DNA from 2 places in the Bordetella pertussis 18323 genome. Region 1 is predicted to be linked to the other one. Evidence: riboswitches for the same ligand, from Rfam matches in the RefSeq annotation. Region 1 holds a riboswitch; the other holds the start of a gene.
What was found. Region 1 has a riboswitch for glycine ahead of BN118_RS11245 (D-amino acid dehydrogenase). Riboswitches for the same ligand answer to the same signal wherever they lie in the genome.
Positions count from the first base shown of each region.

Region 2: linked by a shared signal. The riboswitch ahead of gcvT (glycine cleavage system aminomethyltransferase GcvT) and the one ahead of BN118_RS11245 (D-amino acid dehydrogenase) in region 1 are both predicted to bind glycine.

Region 1 is NC_018518.1:2,372,605-2,378,741, forward strand. It holds gene BN118_RS11225 (IS481-like element IS481 family transposase) at 1-270, shown strand, start outside; gene BN118_RS11230 (LysR family transcriptional regulator) at 267-974, opposite strand; gene BN118_RS11235 (Bug family tripartite tricarboxylate transporter substrate binding protein) at 1,132-2,127, shown strand; gene BN118_RS11240 (FAD-dependent monooxygenase) at 2,167-3,372, shown strand; glycine riboswitch at 3,468-3,556, shown strand; gene BN118_RS11245 (D-amino acid dehydrogenase) at 3,716-4,927, shown strand; gene BN118_RS11250 (acyl-CoA thioesterase) at 4,958-5,425, opposite strand; gene BN118_RS11255 (iron-containing alcohol dehydrogenase) at 5,422-6,137, opposite strand, start outside.
Region 2 is NC_018518.1:3,695,452-3,701,588, reverse strand. It holds gene gcvP (aminomethyl-transferring glycine dehydrogenase) at 1-1,267, opposite strand, end outside; gene gcvH (glycine cleavage system protein GcvH) at 1,327-1,701, opposite strand; gene gcvT (glycine cleavage system aminomethyltransferase GcvT) at 1,783-2,883, opposite strand; glycine riboswitch at 2,964-3,083, opposite strand; glycine riboswitch at 3,105-3,197, opposite strand; gene BN118_RS17515 (ZIP family metal transporter) at 3,278-4,171, opposite strand; gene BN118_RS17510 (superoxide dismutase) at 4,168-4,803, opposite strand; gene BN118_RS17505 (IS481-like element IS481 family transposase) at 4,906-5,856, opposite strand; gene BN118_RS17500 (aromatic-ring-hydroxylating dioxygenase subunit beta) at 5,874-6,137, shown strand, end outside.

The sequences.
Region 1 (6,137 bases):
GCCGCGCTGTGCCATGAGCTGGGCATCAAGCACCGCTTTACCCGACCTTACCGCCCACAGACCAATGGCAAGGCCGAACGCTTCATCCAGTCGGCCTTGCGTGAGTGGGCTTACGCTCACACCTACCAGAACTCCCAACACCGAGCCGATGCCATGAAATCCTGGCTACACCACTACAACTGGCATCGACCCCACCAAGGCATCGGGCGCGCTGTACCCATCTCCAGACTCAACCTGGACAAATACAACCTATTGACAGTTCACACCTAGCCCAGCCCCGCCTCGACCATGGCCAATACCGTTTCCAGGTGCGTGACCACGCGCGCCGGCGCATCGCCCTGCACGCCCAGGTGCCGGTTGACCAGGCGCTGGATCGGATTCTCGTCGGGCAAGGCGATCAGCCCGTCGCGGTCGATCTGGGGCCAGCGCACCGACCGGCGCCGCTCGCCCTCCACGCGCGGCACGGCCAGCGCCAGCCGGGCCGGGAAAACGGTTTGCCGCCGTATGCCGGCCGCGCGCGTGAAGAAGGCGCCGAAGCCGGCGTCCAGGTCGCCGCTTTCCACCCGGGCGGCGATCAGGCTGCGATCCAGGTCCATCACTTCCACGCGCACCTGCGGCGCCAGCGCCTGGAAACGCTTGAGCACATCCGGGATCACGCTGCAGGCGATCAACGGCGTCACGCCGATGCGCAGGCGGTCACGTCCGCCGGCGCCCAGGGCCCCCAGTTGCGCCACCGCCGCGCCCAGGTCCTGCACCGCGCGCTGCGCCACCGGCAGCAGGCTCTGGCCCGCCGGCGTCAGGCGGACCGCGCGCGTGGTGCGCTCGAACAGCCGGCTGCCCAGCTGCGTTTCCAGGTCGCGCACCATGGCGCTCAGCCCGGCCTGCGAGATGTGCAGCTGTTCGGCCGCCTTGGTGAAACTGGCATGGCGCGCCACCGCGAGAAAGGCGCGCATCTGGCGAAAGGAGAAGTTCATGGTCGGCCGGCCGGGGGGGAAACAGGCATTCATATTAACAAGCAATGCTTGTCAATTTATCCAATATTGTTCTTTTACTTATTTAATCCGATGCGGTGAAATAAGCCCATCGGCCCATGCGAGGCCTCATTGCCACAAGAGACACAGGAGACGAGACATGACGAGTTCGCCCGCTTTGACCATGACGCTGCGCGCCGTGCTGGCGCTGGCCGCCACCGCCAGCCTGGCCCTGGGCCCGGCCGCGCCGGCGGCCGCCGAGACGTTCCCCGCCAAGCCCGTGCCCCTGGTCGTGCCCTTCCCGCCCGGCGGCCCGACCGACACCAGCGCGCGCCTGTTCGGCGCCGTCATGGCCGACAAGCTGGGCCAGCCCGTCATCGTCGAGAACCGCGCCGGCGCCGGCGGCAGCGTCGGCACCACCGTGGTCACCCGCGCCAAGCCCGACGGCTACACCCTGCTGTGGGGCGGCACCAGCAGCATCGTGGTCGCGCCGGCCCTCTACACCAACCTGCAGTACGACCCGATCAAGTCCTTCACGCCCATCGGCATGGCCGTGCGCGGCCCGCTGATCCTGGTCAGCCGCCCCGACCTGGGCCCCAAGGACATCGGCCAGCTGCGCGACTACGCCAAGAACCATGACCTGAGCGTGGCCTCGGCCGGCACCGGCTCCATCGGCCACCTGACCGCCGAGATGTTCAAGAGCGAGGCCGGCGCCCGCATGCTGCACGTGCCCTACCGCGGCGGCGCGCCGGCCCTGACCGACGTCATGGGCGGCCAGGTCGATCTGTTCTTCGATACGGTCACGCTGCTGACGCCGCAGATCCGCGCCGGCAAGCTGCGCGCCTACGCCGTCACCGGCAGCCAGCGCTACAGCGGCCTGCCCGAGGTGCCCACCGTCGCGGAGACGATCGGCAAGCCCTTCGAGGCCTACTCCTGGTTCGGCCTGCTGGCGCCGGCCGGCACCCCCGCGCCGGCGGTGCAGGCCCTGACCGACGCGCTGGCCGCCGCCGCCAAGGATCCCGAGGTCATCAAGCAGCTCAGCGCGCTGGGCCTGGAGCCGGTCGGCGACACCCCGCAGGAGTTCGCCCAGGCGATCCGCGCCGACCTCGACAAATGGACCGGCGTGGTCCGCAGCGCGGGCGTCAAGCCCCAGTAACCGCGCCTACGCATACGCGACACAGAAGGACAACCCACGATGCCCGACACCTCCTCCCCCCGGATCCTGATCGCCGGCGCCGGCCTGGGCGGCCTGACCGCCGCGCTGGCCCTGCAGGCGCGCGGTTTCCAGGTCCGCGTGCTGGAACAGGCCGCGCAGCTGCGCGAACTGGGCGCGGGCATCCAGCTCAGCGCCAACGCCAACCGCGTGCTGTACCAGCTGGGCCTGGGCGCGGCCCTGGAACAGGTGGCCAGCCCGGCGTCCGGCAAGCGCATCCGCCTGTGGAACACCGGCCAGACCTGGCCGCTGTTCGACCTGGGCGCGCAGTCCGTCGAGCGCTATGGCTACCCGTACCTGACCATCTACCGCGCCGACCTGCACCGCGTGCTGGCCGAAGCCGTGCTGGCGCGCGATCCGCAGGCCATCGAACTGGGCGCCCGGGTCGAGAGCGTCGCGAAGGACGATGCCGCGGCCAGCGTCACGCTGGCCGACGGCAGCACGCGCCAGGCCGATATCCTGGTGGGCGCCGATGGCGTGCACTCGCGCGTGCGCGCCGCCCTGCATGGCCAGGACCAGGCGCGCTTCTCCGGCGCGCTGGCCTGGCGCGGCGTCATCCCGGCGCACAAGCTGCCGCCGCATTTGCGCGAGCCGTATGCCGTCAACTGGGTCGGCCCCGGCGCCCATGTCATCCACTACCCGCTGCGCCGCGGCGAACTGGTGAACTTCGTCGGCATCCTGGAGCGCGACGACTGGCAGGTCGAGTCCTGGACACAGCAGGGCACGATCGCGGAATGCGCGCGGGATTTCGCCGGCTGGCACGAGGACGTGCAGACGCTGATCCATGCGCTGGATACGCCCTTCAAGTGGGCGATGATGCTGCGCGAGCCCCTGGCGCGCTGGACCAGCGGGCGCATCACCCTGCTGGGCGACGCCTGCCACCCGACCCTGCCGATGCTGGCCTCGGGCGCGGCCATGGCCATCGAGGACGGCTACGTGCTGGCGCGCTGCCTCGACGGCATGCGCGCCGATGCGCGGCAGGCGCTGGTCCGCTACCAGGATCTGCGCGTCGAGCGCACGGCGCGCGTGGTGCGCGGCTCGGCCGAGAACGCCAAGCGCTTCCACAACCCGGAGCTGGCGCACGCGGCCGGCGCGGCCGCCTATGTCGAACAGCAATGGAGCGAGGCCCGGGTACGCGAAAGATACGAGTGGCTCTTCACGTACGACGTGGACGCCGAACCGGTCTGAGGGCGCCGCCCGCGCGTGGCCAGGGTTTCCCCTTGGATGCGCGCCCGCGTCTTGTCCTGCCGGCGCAATCGCTGTAACTTGTGCCGGTTCCACCAACGTGCAGTTCGGGAGAGACCGTCCAGCGGACGGCGCCGACGGAGCAACCACCCCGGAAACTCTCAGGCAAAAGGACCGACCTGCTGGAACATCTGGAGAGTGGCGCGCGGTACGGCGCCCACCGAAGGGGATCCCTGGCGCGTTTGCAGCGGCGCACGGGTGAAGCTCTCAGGTAAATGGACAGATGGGGTTGCGGCCGGGCCATTCCGATGGCCGGCAGACGCCAACCTCCTCTGGGACCACGACCATGTCTCGAATCGCCGTCATCGGCGCCGGCATCACCGGCGTCACCACCGCCTATGCGCTCGCCTTGCGCGATCACCAGGTCACGGTGTTCGACCGCCACCGCTATAGCGCGATGGAAACCTCGTTCGCCAACGGCGGGCAGCTCTCGGCCAGCAACGCCGAGGTCTGGAACAGCCGCTCCACGCTCTTCAAGGGCCTGCGCTGGATGCTGCGGCGCGACGCCCCGCTGCTGCTCAATCCCCGGCCCAGCTGGCACAAGTACTCGTGGCTGGGAGAGTTCCTGCGCCAGATCCCCCGCTACGAAGCCAACACCATAGAAACCGTGCGGCTGGCCATCGCCGCGCGCCAGCATCTGTTCGACATCGCGGCCCGCGAACGGATCGATTTCGATCATGAGCGGCGCGGCATCCTGCACTTCTATGCCAGCAGGCGGGAGTACGACAGCGCCTTGCGGGTCAACGCCCTGCTGCGCGCCGGCGGGCTGGAGCGGCGGCCCGTATCGCCCGAGGAAATGCGCGCCATCGAACCGGCCCTGCAGGGCGACTTCTACGGCGGCTTCTTTACCGAGTCGGACTCCACCGGCGACATCCACAAGTTCACCACTGGCCTGGCCCGGGCCGCCGCGCGGCACGGCGCGCTGTTCCGCTACGAAACGCCAGTCAGCGGCATCGACCATCGCGGCGGCGCCATCGCCATCACGACCGCCGAAGACGTCGAACGCTACGACAAGGTGGTGATCTGCGCGGGCGTGGGCAGCCGCCGCTTCGCCAGCATGGTGGGCGACCGCGTCAACATCTATCCGGTCAAGGGATATTCGATCACGGTGAGCCTGGACGACGAGGCCAGCCAGGCCGGCGCGCCCTGGACCAGCCTGCTGGACGACCGCGCCAAGATCGTGACCAGCCGGCTCGGCGCCGGCCGGTTCCGGGTGGCCGGCACCGCCGAATTCAACGGCTTCAATCGCGATATCCGCGCCGACCGCGTCGAACCGCTGGTCGCATGGGTGCGCCGGTATTTTCCGCAGGTCTCGACCAGCCGCGTCGTGCCCTGGGCGGGCCTGCGGCCCATGCTGCCCAGCATGCTGCCGCGCGTCGGGCCCGGCAAGCGGCCGGGCGTGTTCTACAACACCGGCCATGGCCACCTCGGATGGACGCTGTCGGCCGCGACCGCCCAGCTGGTTGCCGAAGCGGTGACGGCCGGCGCCGGCACGTAGACGGCAGGCAGGCGGCCAGCGGCGCGCGCCTCAAGCGCGCCCGGCCGCCGCCAGCCGGCCCAGGCAGGCCCGCAGGCCGGCTGGCAGCGCCACGGGGCGGCGGCTGGCGCGGTCGACGTAGACATGCACGAAGTGGCCCTGGGCCGTGCACAGTTCGTCGCCGGGGCGGAACACGCCCAGCTCGTAGCGCACGCTGCTGCGCCCCACGTGGGCCACGCGCAGGCCGATCTGCAATGTTTCCGGGAACTCGGCCGGCGCGTGGAAATTGCAGTGCGTTTCCACGACCAGGCCGATCACGGCGCCCGCCTGCGGGTCGAGCTGACCGGCCGACGCCAGGTAGCGATTCACCGCCGTATCGAAGTAGGCGTAATACACGACGTTGTTGACATGCCCATACATGTCGCAATCCATCCAGCGTACCGGCATGGCCTCGAAATGGCCGAAGCCGGCCCGCTGCCACCGTTGCGGACGCGGGGCCTGGCCCGCGCTATCGTTCACAGCGCCTCCCGGTAAAGGCGCAAGGCGTCGTCGTAGCCGAGCTCCCTGGGGTTGTTGACCAGCAAACGCTGTTGCTGCATGGCCTGTTGCGCGAGCATGGGCAGATCGCGTTCGGCCACCCCGACTTCGGCCAGGCGCCGCGGCAGCCCCAGACGCGGCCCCAGGCTGGCCATTTCCTGCACGAATCCTTCGGCGCGCGCCTGCTGCGGGCCGTCGACCTGCGGACAGGCGATCTGCGCAAGCTGGGCATAGGCGGCGCCGGCCTGCGGCAGGTTGAAACGCAGCACCGCGCCGAACATCAATGCATTGGACAGGCCGTGCGGCACGTGGAAAACGCCGCCCAGCGGATAGGCCAGCGCATGCACGGCCGCCACCGGCGCATTGGCGAACGCCTGCCCCGCCAGCATCGCGCCCAGCAACATGTCATGGCGGGCCGCCATGTCGGCGCCGTCGCGGCATGCGGGGCCGATGGAACGGCACAGCAGGCGCAACGCCTCGCGCGCCAGGCCATCGGAGATCGGGTTCTTGCGCAGCCGGCTGGTATAGGCCTCGACGGCGTGCACGATGGCGTCGATGCCGGTGGCGGCGGTCACGGCCGGCGGCAGGCCCCGGGTCAACGCGGCATCCAGTACGGCGATGTCGCAGTACAGGACGGGGGAGACAATGCCCGCCTTGGAGGCGTCCTCGCGGGTCACGATGGCGATGGGCGTGG
Region 2 (6,137 bases), 1.3 Mb from region 1:
CGGTTTCGTCCAGCGACACCGCCAGGCGCGCGCCATCGACCTGGCGCAGGTTGATCCGGGCGCAATCCGCGGCGGCCAGGATGGCCGGGGTGGCCGCGCCGGTTTCCAGCGACAGCGTGTCGAACCAGGTGTCGTTGGCGACTTTCACGCCCAGCCCGGCCAGCGCGGCGCGCAGCGCGCCGGTGAGGCTTTGCACGCGCTCGGCGATGCGGCGCACGCCGCGCGGGCCATGCCACACGGCGTACAGGCCGGCCATCACGGCCAGCAGCACCTGGGCGGTGCAGATGTTGGAGGTCGCCTTCTCGCGGCGGATGTGCTGCTCGCGCGTCTGCAGGGCCAGGCGCAGCGCCGGGTTGCCCTGGGCGTCCTTCGAGACGCCGACCAGGCGGCCGGGCATGTTGCGCTTGTACGCATCGCGGCAGGCCATGAAGCCGGCGTGCGGGCCGCCGAAGCCGAACGGCACGCCGAAGCGCTGCGCCGAACCCACGGCGATGTCGGCGCCCCATTGTCCCGGCGGCTCGATCAGCGCCAGCGCCAGCAGGTCCGTCACGCAGGCGACCACGGCGCCCTGCGCGTGCGCGGCTTGCGCCAGTTCGCGGTAATCGGCCACGCCGCCCAGGCTGTGCGGATACTGCAGCAGCACGCCGAAGCATTCGGGCAGCCCGCGCGACTCGTCGCCGATCACCAGTTCGATGCCCAGGCCCTCGGCGCGCGTGCGCACCACTTCGAGCGTCTGCGGGTGGCAGTGCTGCGACACGAAGAACACCGGACTGGACGAACGGCTGCCGCGGCGCGCCAGCGTCATGGCCTCGGCCGCGGCGGTGCCTTCATCCAGCAGCGAGGCGTTGGAGATGTCCAGGCCGGTCAGGTCGGCGACCATGGTCTGGTAATTGAGCAGCGCCTCCAGGCGGCCCTGCGAGATTTCGGGCTGATACGGCGTGTAGGCGGTGTACCAGGCCGGGTTCTCGAGCACATTGCGCAACACCACGTTGGGCGTGTGCGTGCCGTAGTAACCCTGGCCGATGTAGTTGCGATAGATCTGGTTGCGCGCGGCAATCCGCTTCAGGTCCTGCAGCACATCGGTTTCGCTGCGCGCGGCGGGCAGCGCCAGTGGCGCGCGGCTGCGGATGCGGGGCGGCACGACTTCGTCGATCAGGGCATCCAGGCTGGCTGCGCCGATGGCGACCAGCATCGTGGCCTGGTCCTCGTCGGAGGGGCCGATATGGCGGGGAATGAAATCGGAATGGGTGTCAGGGGCGCGCGACATGGTTTTCTCGAAATAACGGGGAGGCGGGGCCGGCCCGCGGGCCGGCCCGTTGCGGCCTGTCAGCCGGCGACGGCCTGGTAGCCGGCCGCGTCAAGCAGCTTGTCCAGGTCGGCCGCGTTGGCCGGCTTGATCTTGAAGATCCAGGCGGTATAGGCCGATTCGTTGATCAGGCTGGGGTTGGCTTCGAGTTCGTCGTTGAACGCGACGATCTCGCCGTCGACCGGCGCATAAATGTCCGAGGCGGCCTTGACCGACTCGACCACGCCGGCGGTTTCGCCGGCCTTCAGCGTGGCGCCGACCTTGACGTCGCCGACGAAGACCAGATCGCCCAGCTGCTCCTGGGCGTTGTCGGTGATGCCGACGACGAACACATCGCCTTCGGCTTGGACCCATTCGTGGGACTCGGTGTACTTGCGATCGGTGGGCAGGCTCATGGGAGCTCCTCTGGCAATTCAGTGGGAATGGAGAAAGTTTGCGCGCCTCCGGCGGCCAACGGCCGCGCGGAAGCCTCGAGTTTACGAGTGTTCGACGGCTTTGCCGTGACGCACGAACGGCAATTTGCATACCAGGGCGGGCACCCACTTGCCGCGGATTTCCACCTCGACGGCGTCGCCGGGCTGCACGCCCACCGGCATGCGGGCAAAGCCCACCGACACGCCCAGGGTGGGCGACATGGTGCCGCTGGTGAGCTCGCCCATGCCCTGCGCGCAGCGCACCGGCATGTGGGCGCGCATCACGCCGCGCTCCTGCAGCTTCAGGCCGACGAAGGCGCGCGGCACGGCGAACTGCTCGATGGCATCGCGCCCCACGAAGCGGCGCGCCTCGTCCTTGAGCGCAACGGTCCAGCTCAGGCCGGCCTGGTCGGGATGGACGAGTTCGTCCATGTCCTGGCCGTAGAGATTCATGCCCGCCTCCAGGCGCAGCGTGTCGCGCGCGCCCAGGCCGCAGGGCCGCACGCCCTGCGCCAGCAGGTCGCGCCACAGCTGGACCACCGCGTCGGCGGGCAGCACGATTTCGAACCCGTCCTCGCCGGTATAGCCGGTACGCGCCACCAGCGTGCCGGCCTCGACGGCCGCGGCCGAGAACGGCGCCAGCGGCTCGGACGCCGCCTGCCACGCGGGACGGGCCGCCCACACCTTGGCGCGGGCGTTGGGGCCCTGCACCGCCACCATGGCCAGGTCGCGGCGCGGCGCGATCACGACATCGAAGCCGTCGGCGGCGGCCACGCGCTGCATCCAGGCGATGTCCTTGTCGGCCGTGCCGGCGTTGACCACCACGCGCCATTGGTCGGGCGCGAAGTAGTAGATGATGAGGTCGTCGATGATGCCGCCCTGCGGGTTCAGCATGCAGCTGTACAGGGCCTTACCCGGCGTGGCCAGGCGGGCCACGTCGTTGGCCACCAGGCGGCGCAGGAAGGCGGTGGCGTCGGCGCCGCCGACATCGACGTTGAGCATGTGCGAGACGTCGAACATGCCGGCGTCCTGGCGCACCGCGTGGTGCTCTTCCAGTTGCGAGCCATAGGCCAGCGGCATGTTCCAGCCGCCGAAGTCGACCATACAGGCGCCGGCGGCAAGATGTTCTTCGGCCAAGGGGGTGCGTTTGAGCGGTGCGGACATGCGAGGGCTCCAGCGGCAGCATTGCCAGGATTACGGAATGCCGGCCCCGATGCGGAAAGCGTCCGGGAACCGGTCGAATTTTCCGCCCCTCTGTCCTTTTGCCTGAGAGTTGCCCCGCGCGAGCGGGTTTGCACCTTCGGCGCCTGGGCTGCTTGCGCACCGCGAAGGTGGCCGCGCCAGGTCTCTCCAGAGTGCTGTTTCGAGCGCGCCAGGCGCTACTCGATGCAGTCGCGGTATGGGTTACCTGAGCGATTCCGGGCGAATTGCGCCTTCGGCGGCAGCCGCAATCGGCCGCTCTCTCCCGCGACATGCGTGACAGCGCGCAAAGCATACATCGAAAGCGCCATGCCGCAAAGCGTCCGGATGGGCGCCGATCCGCCCCTGTTTCGGCGCCTCAGCCCAGCGCGGTATCGAGCAGCATCATCAGCACGAACCCCAGCATCAGGCCGGCGGTGGCCGGCACCTCATGCCCCTTGCGGTGCGACTCGGGGATGATCTCGTGGCTGATGACGAACAGCATGGCGCCGGCCGCGAAACCCAGCCCCCACGGCAGCATCGCCGCCGACCAGCCCACCACCGCCGCGCCCACGATGGCGCCCAGCGGCTCGACCAGGCCGGACAGCATGCCCAGCGCCACCGAGAACGCACGGCTGTAGCCGGCGGCCAGCAAGGCCAGCGCCACCACCAGCCCTTCGGGCACGTCCTGGATGGCGATGCCGGTTGCCAGCGCCGCGCCGCGCAGGCTGTCGCTGCCCGCGTAGCCCACGCCGATGGCCAGGCCTTCGGGCACGTTGTGCAGCATGATGGCGAAGACGAACAGCCAGGTGCGGCGCAGGGTGCGCGAGGCGCGCCCTTCCTTGCCCTTGATGAAGTGCTCGTGCGGCAGCAGCCTGTCGCTGGCCAGCAGGACCGCGCCGCCCAGCAGGATGGCCGCCCCCACCAGGATGCCCGCCCCCCAGGGGCCGTAGCCCTGCGCGCCGGCCGCGGCGATGCCCGGCACCACCAGCGAGAAGGCGCTGGCCGCCAGCATGACGCCGGCGCCGAAGCCGAACATGCAGTCCTGCACGCGCTGCGACAGGGTCTGGGAGAAGAGCACCGGCACCGCGCCCAGGGCGGTGGCGCCGGCGGCCACCATGCCGCCGGCCATGGCCAGGGCGACGTGCGGCCAGCGCCGGTCGAGGAACTCCCACAGCTGGTAGCAGGCCAGGCAGGCCACCAGCACCGCCAGGGTCATGGCGCTGACGCTGGTGAGCGCCGGACGGACGCGGTGGCGGCTGTGGGTATTCATGCGGCCTCCCGGCCGAGCTCGGCCAGGGCGATCTCGTAGCGGCGCGCCACTTCGGCCCAGTCCACCACCCGGTAGAAGGCCTCGATGTATTCGGGGCGGCGGTTCTGGTACTGGAGGTAATACGCGTGCTCCCAGACATCCAGGCCGAGTATCGGGGTGTTGCCCTCCATGAGCGGCGAATCCTGGTTGGCGCTGCTGTCGACCCGCAGGCGGCCGGCAGGCGTGACGGTCAGCCAGGCCCAGCCGCTGCCGAATCGGCCCAGCGCGGCCTGCGTGAAGGCCGCCTGGAAGGCGTCGTGCCCGCCCAGCTGGGCCTGGATGTCGGCCGCCAGCCGTCCATCCGGGCGGCCGCCGCCCGACGGCGACATGACGGTCCACAACAGGCTGTGGTTGGCATGGCCGCCGCCGTGGTTGCGCACCGCGCCGTGGATGCCCGGCGGCAGCGCCGGGATGCGGCGCAACAGTTGCTCGACCGGCTCCTCGCTGTCCAGGCCGGCGCCTTCGAGCGCGGCGTTCAGGCCGTTGACGTAGGTCTGGTGATGGCGCGTATGGTGTATTTCCATCGTGCGTGCATCGATATGCGGCTCGAGCGCATCGTAGGCATACGAAAGGGCAGGCAGGACGTATGGCATGCGGTCTCCGGCATTTGCATTTGGTAAAGACAAATGATAGTCATTTCCATTTACCAAAACAATAGGCGCGCGGCCCTGCCCGCATGCGCCGTGCCCGCCAGGCTAGATGTGAACTGTCAATAGGTTGTATTCGTCCAGGTTGAGTCTGGAGATGGGTACAGCGCGCCCGATGCCTTGGTGGGGTCGATGCCAGTTGTAGTGGTGTAGCCAGGATTTCATGGCATCGGCTCGGTGTTGGGAGTTCTGGTAGGTGTGAGCGTAAGCCCACTCACGCAAGGCCGACTGGATGAAGCGTTCGGCCTTGCCATTGGTCTGTGGGCGGTAAGGTCGGGTAAAGCGGTGCTTGATGCCCAGCTCATGGCACAGCGCGGCGAAGGCGCGGCTGCGAAAGGCCGAGCCATTGTCGGTGAGCAAGCGCTGGATGGTCACGCCCAGGCGCTGGTAGTAGGCCACTGCGTCCTTGAGGAACTGGACGGCGCTGGGGAAGCGCTCGTCGGGGTGGATGTCGGTGAAGGCCACGCGGGCGTGGTCATCGATGGCCACGAAGACGAAGTCCCAGCCGGCCCCCTCAACGGTATCGCGTCGGTTGCCCGCGACCCGGTGGCCAGGGCGCTGGATACGTCCCAGCTTCTTGATGTCGATGTGCAGCAGATCGCCGGGGGCCTGATGCTCGTAGCGCACCACCGGCTCGGCCGGCTCCAGGTCGGCCAGGTGCGACAGACCGGCGCGGGCCAGGACGCGGCTGACGGTGCTGGCTGACACGCCCAGCGCCTGGGCGATGCGCGCTTGGGTCAGCCGCTTGCGGCGCAGCTCCACGATAGCCAGCGCCTTGGCCGGCGCAATCGCTCGGGGCGAGACCGTCGGGCGCGAGGACGCATCGGCCAAGCCCGCCTGGCCCTGAGCCAGGAAGCGGCCCAGCCATTTGCGCACAGTCGGCGCGGTGACCCCATAGGCGCGGGCCGCTTCAGGCACACAAACTTGATGGGCGATCAATTGCTGGACCATTTCGAGTCGACGTAGGAAGGTCAATCGGGCATGCTTATGGGTGTTCATCCGGCCGGGCTCCTTGAGTGAACTGGGGGGTCGGCGATTTCCAGTTTCTCAAATCCGGTTCGGATGAACCATGCATACAACCTATTGAATCTTCACAGCTAGATCATGATTACAAGGAAATACGTAATCTGATGCTGCTGATTTATCAGCATGTTCGGATGAAGGGAGATTTCACCAGAAATATCAGCATGGTGCGCATTAGAGCTGCTGAGGAGAACTGCTATGAGGTCCGCTCGCAGATCATGGTCATGCACACCGACCAGTGCGGAACCACCAAGTTG